One region of the Enterobacter sp. JS8-1 genome, then DNA from elsewhere that is predicted to be linked to it. Evidence: predicted binding sites of a transcription regulator. Region 1 holds the regulator's gene; the other holds the start of a gene.
What was found. The regulator PhoB, encoded in region 1, activates phosphate uptake and scavenging genes when phosphate is short. The targets are predictions, from matches to a motif close to CTGTCATAAAACTGNCNNAT.
Positions count from the first base shown of each region.

Region 2: a site for PhoB is predicted at 3,228-3,247, ahead of ACOQH0_RS05765 (PhoX family protein). Genes of this name have one in related genera too.

Region 1 covers NZ_CP185805.1:1,043,938-1,049,360, reverse strand. The annotation lists gene brnQ (branched-chain amino acid transporter carrier protein BrnQ) at 1-1,154, opposite strand, end outside; gene phoR (phosphate regulon sensor histidine kinase PhoR) at 1,564-2,859, opposite strand; gene phoB (phosphate response regulator transcription factor PhoB) at 2,881-3,570, opposite strand; gene sbcD (exonuclease subunit SbcD) at 3,758-4,963, shown strand; gene sbcC (exonuclease subunit SbcC) at 4,960-5,423, shown strand, end outside.
Region 2 covers NZ_CP185805.1:1,226,579-1,232,001, reverse strand. The annotation lists gene pheP (phenylalanine transporter) at 1-1,095, opposite strand, end outside; gene ACOQH0_RS05765 (PhoX family protein) at 1,198-3,171, opposite strand; gene ACOQH0_RS05760 (TonB-dependent receptor) at 3,297-5,423, opposite strand, start outside.

The sequences.
Region 1 (5,423 bases):
TCAAGGATACCAAAAATCAGGCTGATAAACATGGCTGGCGCGATAATTCGCGACGAGTTGTTCCACCACGGGCGAGTAAAGCTCAGCACCACCAGCACGATACACGGCGGATAAATCGCCGTCAGTACCGGAATAGAGACCTGAATCAGGTGGCTCAGACCGAGGTTGGACACCGCCATAGAGAAGATGCCGAGGATAAACACCAGGGTGCGGTAAGAGAGCGGCAGATACTGTGCAAAGAACTCTGCGCAGGCACAGGTCAGGCCAACCGCCGTCACCAGACACGCCAGGAAAATCAGCGCCGCCAGCAGCATGCTGCCCGCACCACCGAAGGTGTGCTGAACGTAAGCGTGCAGGATAGCTGCACCGTTGGCGTTCTGATCGACCAGCATGGCGCTGTCGGAACCCAGGCGGAACAGTGCCAGATACAGCAGCGTCAGACCCACACCCGCCATCAGGCCAGCCCAGATGGTATAGCGAGTCAGCAGGCGCGCTTCAGTCACGCCACGGGAACGCGCGGCATTGACGATAACGATACCAAACACCATCGCGCCCAGCGTATCCATCGTCAGATAGCCGTTCACAAAGCCGTTGGAGAACGCAGCATTTTTATAGGCGTCCATCGCGTCGCTAATCGGGCCTGCAGGCCAGACGATAGCGGCTACCGCCAGCACGATCAGGGCCACAATTTTCAGCGGCGCCAGGAAGTTACCCACGGTATCCAGCAATTTGCCCGGATAGAGGGAAACCAGAATCACAATCGCGAAGTAGATCAGGCTGTAGATAAACAGCGGCATCGCGCCGTCACCCGTCAGCGGAGCAATCCCCACCTCAAAGGAAACGGTCGCCGTACGCGGGGTCGCAAACAGCGGACCAACGGCCAGATAGCAGACGGTCGCCAGCAGAACGCCAGCCACTTTGCCAATCGGGGTGCTGAGGCTGTCCACGCCGCCACCGACTTTCGCCAGCGCGACAACGGTGAGGACCGGTAGACCCACGGCAGTAATCAGGAAACCAAACGCAGCTGTCCAGACGTGTTCACCCGCCTGTAAGCCAACCATTGGAGGGAAAATGATGTTACCTGCGCCAACGAACAGCGCAAATGTCATAAAGCCCAGCGCGATGATGTCACGCGATTTTAAGTGATGGGTCATAAAACCTTACTGCCTGTGGATGTGGTGTTGAAAACGTTGAGATTTTCGCTATCCCTGACGGGACGATACAGCGGAAAATTTGCTCAATTTCAGCGGGAAATGCTCCCGTCCTGGCGTGGAGAAGAATAGTTTTTCGATTTACCACGCAAATACAGTCGGTCTGACAGTATCTGGGGGGCAATTTAAACGCTTATAACGTTTAAAGGCAAGGAGGGATCGCAAAACCAGAACAATATACCAGCATGAAAAAACAGACCAGCACAATGCACTAATTATAAGAAAAACCCATGGCTAATCATGCGAACAAAAAAGCATCAACCGTATAATATTCACACGCGTTTCGCTTGACTGCAAAGCAAACGGGCCAGCAAATGCTGGCCCGTGGAAAGGTAAAATGACACGCCTGCCGTCAGGCGATCTTTTTGGCAATTAATCGTTCCGGAATAACAAAGCTGAAGCGGGTTCCTTTACCCAGCTTACTCTGAATATCAAGACGGCTTTCATGATGATTCACCGCGTGTTTCACAATCGCCAGCCCCAGGCCGCTTCCCCCGGTCTGCCGCGAGCGCGCCTTATCCACACGGTAGAATCGCTCGGTCAGACGCGGTATGTGCTCAGGGGCAATCCCCGGCCCGTTATCCTCAACGCTAAACTCAGCGCCCGCGCTAACACGCTGCCAGCGCACCACGATATGGGTCCCTTCCGGCGTATGATTCACCGCGTTATACACCAGGTTGGAGATGGCGCTGCGCAGTTCATCTTCACTGCCGAGCACCTTCAGGGTGCTGTCGACCTCAAAGCTAATGTGATGTTTTTTATGGCTTAACGTTTGCGCTTCCCGCTCCACCACCCGCAGCATCATCGGCACATCGATGGTGTCATTCAGTGCCAGTGAAGGCGCGGCTTCAATCTTCGAGAGCGTCAGCAGCTGCTTGACCAGGCCTTCCATACGGTGCGTTTGCTCGCGCATGGTGTGCAGCGCTTTTTCACGCGGCGCACCTTCGAGCGTTTGCTCCTGCATCATCTCCAGGTAGCCCTGAAGCACGGTCAACGGGGTGCGTAATTCGTGGCTCACGTTCGCGAAGAAGTTGCGTCTCGCCCCTTCCAGCTGGTGCATCTGGGTGACATCCCGCGCCACCATCAGCCACTGCCGATCGCTGTATGGCATCACGCGGATTTCCAGATGACGCCCGTTGTTGAGCCTCAGATTGTGCGGCCCCGTAAAATCACGCTTTTTCAGATACAGCGTGAACTCCGGATAACGCAGCAGGTTAAGGATATTTTGCCCATTATCGTCCGGCCAGCGCAGGCCCAGCAGCTGTTGCGCCAGGCCGTTACACCAGAAAATTGTGCCTTCTTCAGTGGTCAGAATGACGGCATCCGGCAGCGACTCTGCGCCGCTGCGAAAGCGTTTGATTAAGCTTCCCAGCTCGCGACGACGTTTTTTATTACGCATCTGCATCTGGTGCAGGCCATACAGCAGCGGTTCCCAGCTACCGCTTCCCGGCGGAGGGGTCATGCTTCTGTCCACCCACAGCCACCAGGAGAGGCGCAGTAAGTTCCAGAAATGCCAGACGAGTAACCCGGTCACTGCCGCCAGCAAAAACCACGGCAGATGCCCAACGATGGCCCCCAGAATGAAGGCCGGAATACAGCATAAGATCAGTTCAAAGACGAGCCTTTTCCATGACAGACGTTCCAGCACGCGTCACACTCCTGTCACTGTTCAGAAACGGGTCGAAAAACGATAACCCGTACCGCGGACCGTCTGCACCATGCGATCGTGACCGCTCAGCTCCAGCGCTTTACGCAGGCGGCGAATATGCACATCAACCGTCCGGTCTTCCACATACACGTTAGTTCCCCAGACGTTATTCAGCAACTGCTCGCGGCTGTAGACACGTTCCGGGTGGGTCATAAAGAAGTGCAGGAGTTTGAATTCGGTAGGCCCCATGTCGAGGGGATTTTCGCCCGTCATCACGCGGTGTGAGGTGGGATCAAGGCTCAGGCCCTGCATCTCAATCACCTCTTCTACCGCCATCGGCGAAATGCGGCGCATAACGGCTTTGATACGAGCAACCAGTTCTTTGGGAGAGAACGGCTTGGTGATGTAATCGTCCGCGCCGGTTTCCAGACCGCGCACGCGATCCTCTTCTTCACCGCGCGCAGTCAGCATGACCACCGGAATATCGCGGGTCATCGCTTCACGTTTAAGATGTTTGATAAACTGCAGTCCAGAGCCGCCAGGCAACATCCAGTCAAGCAGAATCAGATCGGGCCAGGGTTCATTCAGCTGGTTCACCGCGCTGTCATAATCTTCCGCTTCAACCGGCTGGAAGCCATTTTGTTCGAGCACGAAGCACACCATTTCACGAATTGGAGCTTCATCTTCTACGACCAGAATACGTCTCGCCATACTTTGCCCTGTCTTATCTTATTTAAGTTACAAGTTTGTAATGCGGCGTCATTATGCGTCAGATTTATGACAGATTTATGAAAAACATTACCACCATAAATGGCAAACTGTTGTTTTATTACAGCGGTTATTTTCCATCCCCTGAGAGTTTATAATCGCCATCAACTCTTTTCGCCACGGATCAGCTATGCGCATACTTCACACTTCAGACTGGCATCTGGGTCAAAACTTTTACAGCAAAAGCCGGGCGGCGGAACACGAAGCCTTCCTGAACTGGCTGCTGGAGACGGCGCAATCGCATGACGTCGATGCGATTATTGTCGCGGGTGACATCTTCGATACCGGTTCCCCACCGAGCTATGCGCGTGAGCTCTATAACCGTTTCGTGGTGAATCTGCAGCAGACCGGCTGTCATCTGGTGATTGTCGCCGGAAACCACGATTCTGTGGCCACGCTGAATGAATCCCGCGATATTCTGGCGTTTCTCAATACCACCGTGGTGGCCAGCGCCGGACATGCCCCGCAGATCCTGAAAAAACGTGACGGCACGCCGGGTGCGGTGCTGTGCCCCATTCCGTTTTTGCGCCCGCGCGATATCGTACAAAGCCAGGCGGGACTTTCCGGCGGCGAAAAGCAACAGCATTTATTACAGGCTATCACTGATTATTATCACCAGCAGCATACCGATGCCTGCGCCCTGCGCGGCGAAGCGGCAATCCCGGTGATTGCGACCGGGCATCTCACCACCGTTGGTGCCAGTAAAAGTGACGCCGTACGTGACATCTATATCGGCACGCTGGATGCCTTCCCGGCGCAGAATTTCCCGCCTGCCGACTACATCGCGCTCGGACACATTCACCGCGCGCAGATCATCGGCGGCTGCGAGCATATCCGCTATTGCGGCTCGCCCATTTCGCTCAGCTTCGATGAAACAGGCAAAGCCAAATCCGTGCATCTGGTCAGTTTTACCGACGGAAAACTGAGCGCTGTCGAGACGCTGGACGTACCCGTCACCCAGCCGCTGGCAGTGCTAAAAGGCGATCTGGCGGCCATCACTGAACAGCTTGAGCAGTGGCGTGGTGTCGAGCAGGTTCCGCCCGTCTGGCTGGATATCGAAATCACCACCGATGACTACCTACATGATATGCAAAGAAAAATTCAGGTGCTGACGGAGGATTTGCCCGTCGAGGTCTTACTGGTTCGCCGCAGCCGGGAGCAGCGCGAGAAAATTCTGTCAGGTGCGCAGCGTGAAACGCTCAGTGAACTGCGCGTCGAAGAGGTGTTTGAGCGCCGGTTGTCTCAGGAAGAGATTGACGACGCGAAGCGAGTAAGGCTCAACGAGCTGTTCACGCATACCCTGCATGCGCTTAGCGATGAGGGAGAAAACGCATGAAAATTCTCAGCCTGCGCCTGAAAAACCTGAACTCGCTCAAGGGCGAGTGGAAAATCGACTTTACCGCTGAGCCGTTTGCCAGCAACGGGCTATTTGCCATTACCGGTGCCACCGGTGCCGGGAAAACCACCCTGCTCGACGCCATCTGTCTGGCGCTTTACCACGAAACGCCACGACTGCAAAAGGTCTCTCAGGCGCAAAACGACCTGATGACGCGCGACACCGCCGAGTGCCTGGCTGAAGTGGAGTTCGAGGTAAAGGGCATCGCCTATCGCGCGTTCTGGAGCCAGAACCGTGCGCGCAATCAGCCTGACGGGAACCTGCAGGCCCCGCGCGTGGAGCTGGCACGCTGCGAGGACGGAAAAATCCTCGCCGACAAAGTGACGGATAAACTGGAACAAACGGCAGCACTTACCGGGCTGGACTACGGCCGTTTTACCCGCTCGATGCTGCTCTCTCA
Region 2 (5,423 bases), 180 kb from region 1:
CAGGTAGTTGATCAGCACCACCAGAGAGGTAATCGCGCCGGAAAGGAACAGCGAGTTGACCGGCACGCCGCGACGGCTGACGCGGGTGAGGAATTTCGGCGCGTTGCCCTGCACCGAGAGGCCAAACAGCATACGGCTGTTGGAGTAAACGCCGCTGTTATAGACCGACAGCGACGCCACGAGAATGACGAAGTTCAGCGCCGAGGCTACCACGTTGCTGTTCAGATCGTGGAAAATCATCACGAACGGACTGCTATCGGATTTCACCTCCACCCACGGATAGAGCGCCAGCAACACCACCAGCGAACCGATATAGAACAGGAGAATACGGTACACCACCTGGTTGACCGCTTTCGGAATGCTTTTTTGCGGGTCGCGCGCTTCAGCCGCGGTAATGCCAATCAGCTCCAGCCCGCCGAAGGAGAACATGATCACCGCCAGCGAGAGGATCAGCCCTTTCCAGCCGGTTGCCAGGAAGCCGCCGTGCTGCCACAGGTTGTCGATTGTGGCCCGCTCGCCGCCGTGACCGGAGAACAGCAGCCACAGGCCAAAGCCGATCATGCCGATAATCGCCAGCACCTTGATGAGCGCAAACCAGAACTCGGTTTCGCCATACAGGCGCACGTTGACGAGGTTAACGGCGTTGATAATGATGAAGAAGGCTGCTGCCCAGATCCACGTCGGCACGTCCGGCAGCCAGTACTGCATGTAGATGCCCGCGGCGGTCAGCTCTGCCATCCCGACCAGCACGAACATGACCCAGTAGTTCCAGCCGGACAGGAAGCCTGCAAACGGGCCCCAGTATTTATAAGCAAAGTGCGCGAAGGAGCCTGAAACCGGCTCTTCAACGACCATCTCGCCAAGCTGGCGCATGATCAGGAAGGCGATAATCCCGGCGATAGCGTAACCCAGCAGAACCGCCGGGCCAGCCATCTGAATGGCGGGGCCGATGCCGAGAAACAGCCCGGTACCGATCGCGCCGCCAAGGGCAATTAACTGAATATGTCGATTTTGCAAACCACGTTGCAGCGTCGGATTCTGATCCGACGAAGCTTCAGCGCTACCATGGCCTGAAGCGGATGACGCGTCTTTCACGCCCTACCCCTGTCTCTTTTTTAGAAGGGGCACGTTTTAACACTTCATGCTGGAGGTAGCAAGTTTAACGCCGGGCCACTGCATGCACCCGGCAGATAAAGGTCACGACCCGATGATCCCACCGTCTGCTTTGACGATCACCACCGTTGACGATCGCGGACGTCCGTTCGGGCTGGCGTCTGGCCAGTTGGAGACGGCGCGCGGATTGGCCGGATCGGTAATATCATCCCCGCCCTCCCCCGGATGCTGGATATTGATAAACAGCGTTCGGTTGTCCGGCGTAAACGCAATGCCGGTGATTTCACACCCGCGCGGTCCGGTCAGAAAACGGCGGTATTCATTGGTGCCCGGAATGGTGGCGACCATCTGGTTATTGCCCATCCCCTCGTACGCTTTCTTATTGATGGTGCTGGAAGAGACGTCGGTTTGGATCCACAGTACGCCCTGGTGATCGAACGACAGACCATCCGGGCTGCCGAATTCCGCACCCTGCATGGAGCCTTTGGCCTTAGGATCGTCGCCGTCGGTACGCCCGGCCATGACCAGAATATCCCATTTAAAGCGTGCGGCGGCAGGATCGGCCCCGTCTTCATGCCAGTGCATAATATGACCAAATACGTTGTTGGCACGCGGGTTGGCAGCATCGACCGGCGCCTTGCCCTCCTTGCCGCGATCGCTGTTGTTGGTAAGCGTACAGTAGACGCTGCCGCTGGCGTGCGGATCGACGGCTATCCACTCGGGGCGATCCATTTTCGTCGCTCCCACCACATCAGCCGCCAGGCGGGTTTTAATCAGCAGGTCGCCCTGGCTTTCAAATCCGTTGCTTTTATCCAGGCCGTTTTGCCCGAAGATCAACGGCAGCCAGTCGCCGCTCCCCTCCTCGTTGAACCTGGCGACGTACAGCGTGCCGGACGTCAGCAGCTGCATATTGGCTTCACGGTTCGCAGGATCGTATTTGTTGTGCGAGACAAATTTGTAGATGTACTCAAACTTCTGATCGTCCCCCATATACACCACCACGCGCTTATCGGCGGCGAGCGTGACGGCCGCCCCCTCATGCTTGAAGCGGCCAAGAGCGGTGTGTTTGCGTGGCGTGGAGGTCGGGTCGTAGGGATCAATCTCCACGACCCAGCCAAAACGGTTAGGTTCGTTAGGGGTTTTATCGACGCTGAACCGCTCATCCACTTCGTTCCAGCGGTAAGACTCGTCGCTGTCGCTGATGCCGTAGCGTTTTTCCAGCGGGTTAAGATCGGCTTTTTTGACAAAAATATCCGACCAGTTCTCCTCGCAGGTGAGATAGGTGCCCCACGGCGTATGGCCGTTAGCGCAGTTTTGCATGGTGCCCAACACGCGCTCCCCCTGCGGGTCGGCGGCGGTTTTGACTAAGGGCTGATGCCGCGCCGGGCCCGTAAGCTGCATCGGCGTATTGACGGTTATACGGCGGGCGAGAGAGGACGGGCGAACCACCTGCCACTCACTGCCCGTTTTTTTCACTTCCACCACCGATACGCCCATCGCGTTCTGCCCCTTGCGGACTTTGTCGAGGCTCCAGTTCGCGGTGCCGTCCGTAAACAGCATTCCGTTGTCGATGTATTCATGGTTCAGCGCCAGCAGGCCATGCTCCGGGTTTTGCGCTCCCTGCGGCAGGCTAAACCACGCCATCCCGTCGTGGTGCATGCCCGCCTGTACCGCCTGCTCGTCCGTGGTGTTGCTGGCGTCCGGCTTAAAGGCTGGCATGTTGTTTTTAATTCCCGTCGGGTCACCCCAGCGATAAAACGGGCGAGCAATATAGCCTTCCGGCACCCTTACCGTATCTTCCGTGGAAACGGGGATGCTGCTAAACCCAAGCGACACCGCTTTCGCCAGCGTGGAAGGCTTCGATACCGCGGCAATGGCGCTTTCGGGTTTGATCAGAAAGGGGAATGAAACGGCAGCCCCCGCAACGGCGCCCATCTGCAGAAAACGGCGGCGGGAAAGGAACACCTCGGCAACCTCGGAGAAAACCGGGTTGGCGCTGCGGTTAGCGATCTCGTCGCGATGTTCTTTTTTGAAAACGGATTTGAGGGGTCTGCCCATAGCGGCTTCCTGTCATTGGCCAAGAGGTAAGATGTGGCGACCAGTGTAAGAAGCTTTTGTTACAATTTTATAACACTATAACGGAAGGATGGGGCATCCATGCCCCCGATAACGAGGTGGAACGCTTAGAACTCGTAGCCAACCGAGACCTTAAAGGTCCGCGGTTCGCCCTGAGTGATGTAGGTGCCGGAATCGTCTACGCTGGCCCAGTAGTTCTCGTTGGTCACGTTGTCGATGCCTGCGCGCACGGTCATCTGGTTTGCATTGTGGTTCACCGCGAAGCGATAGCGCATGCCCAGATCCAGCGTGGTGTAGCTGTCCAGCTTTTTGGTGTTTGCCAGGTCAGCGTACTGCGTGCCGGAGTGGTTCACGCGGGCGGTCGCCGTCAAACCGTCAACGGGCTTGATGTCGTATTCCGCGCCCAGCACGGCGTAGAAATTCGGAATACCGATCGCGTCGTTACCCTGATTGACGCCGTTTTTGGTTTTGGTCAGCTCGGCCTGCAGCCAGGTGGCGCTGGCGTTCAGACGCATACCCAGCATCGGCTCGCCGAAGACGTTCAGCTCAACGCCACGGTTACGCTGCTCGGCGTCCAGGCCGTAGTGGCCGCTGTCATCGAGGATTGCCGACGGCATTTTGATTTCGAACAGCGCAAGCGATCCGCCCACGCGGCCGAAGTCCGCCTTCACGCCCACTTCGTTCTGTTTAGAGTGAATGATACCGGTGCTCTGGCCGTAGTTGGTGGCGGTGTTGGGTGCGGTTTCGCCCGGCTGGAGCGCTTCGGTGTGGTTGGCGTAGAGGGATATTTCCTCCCACGGCTTGTAGACCACGCCGTAGGTCGGCATCCAGCGGCTGCCGTCGAAACCATCCGCCGCGTTTTCCGCACCAGTGATTTTGTTGTAGCCGCGGATGACCACCTTCTGATGGCGCGCCCCGGCGGTGAACAGCAGCTTATCGTCCAGTACGCCCAGGGTATCGCTCAGCAGCCAGCCCTGAGTACGGGTGCGCCCGCTGGTCAGCGGATCGCTGTATTTCCCGCCAGAGCCGTTGAAGTTAGTGCTGTCCGGCATATCGACGCCGGTGTTGTGGTAGATGTTGGTGGTCGGGTTATCCGCCGCCGCCGACATTTTCCACGCGATTTTTTCGTTTTTGGTCATCGCTGAATACCCGACGTTGACCTTGTGCGAGACAAAACCGGTGTCAAAGTTACCGCGAATGCCCGCCATCCCGCTGACGGAATCGCTGATGCGGTTGGTGTCGAGGCGGCTGACAGTGGCCTTGCCGCTCTTGTCCACCAGCTTCGGCGCGCTGTAGATCCCTTCCTCATGCGCGTGCTGCGCGCCCAGACCGGTATAGGCGGTCCAGCCATCGGTGATGTCGTACTCGCTGCGCCACATCCCGAATTCGTTTTCGATATTGCTGTAGGCCCACTTCTGCGAGAAATTGCGGTCATTTTTCGGCGGCTCAGGGACGAAATCCACCGCTGAAATATTGACGCTGGTAGGGCTGCCGTGGAAGGTTTTCTTCTGATAGCCCATGTCAAGCGAGGTGCGGAAGCGGTCGCCTTTGTAGTCCAGGCCGGTGGAAAGCAGCGTGGTGCGGCGGCGGTCATTCGGTACGCCGGTTTCCCCTTCCCGATGGACGAGGTTCACTCGCGCGCCAAACTGGTCGTTATCACCAAAGCGACGGCCCGCGTCCAGCGTGGTGCCAATCTGGGAATCCGAGGTGTAGTCGACGCCCACTTTTGCCTGCGGTGTTTCGCCCGCATGTTTCGGCTCAAGGTTGATCATCCCGCCCACGCCGGAGCTTGCCGCACCGTTCATCAGCGAGTTGGCCCCTTTGAAGATCTCAATGCGGTCGACCATCTGGGCATCCACCACCTGACGCGGCAGCACGCCGGACAAGCCGCCAAAGGTCATGTCATCGCCGTCGAACTTCAGGCCACGAATACGGAAGGTTTCAGCGCTGTTGCCGTAACCCTGCACATACTGCACGCCCGCGTCGTTAGCGACGACATCGGCAATGGTTTTCGCCTGCTGATCTTCCACCAGCTTCGAGGTATAGCTGATGATATTGAACGGCACGTCCATGGCGTTCTGCTGACCGAGCATCCCCATGCGACCGCCATTTGCCACCTGTCCGTCGAGGAAGGCGGGTACCAGCTGGTCACCGCCGGGTGTGAAATCACTCTCCGCCGCAGCCTGCACGACGAGGGTGTCCTCTTTTTTCTCATCCGCTGCCAGAGCGGAATG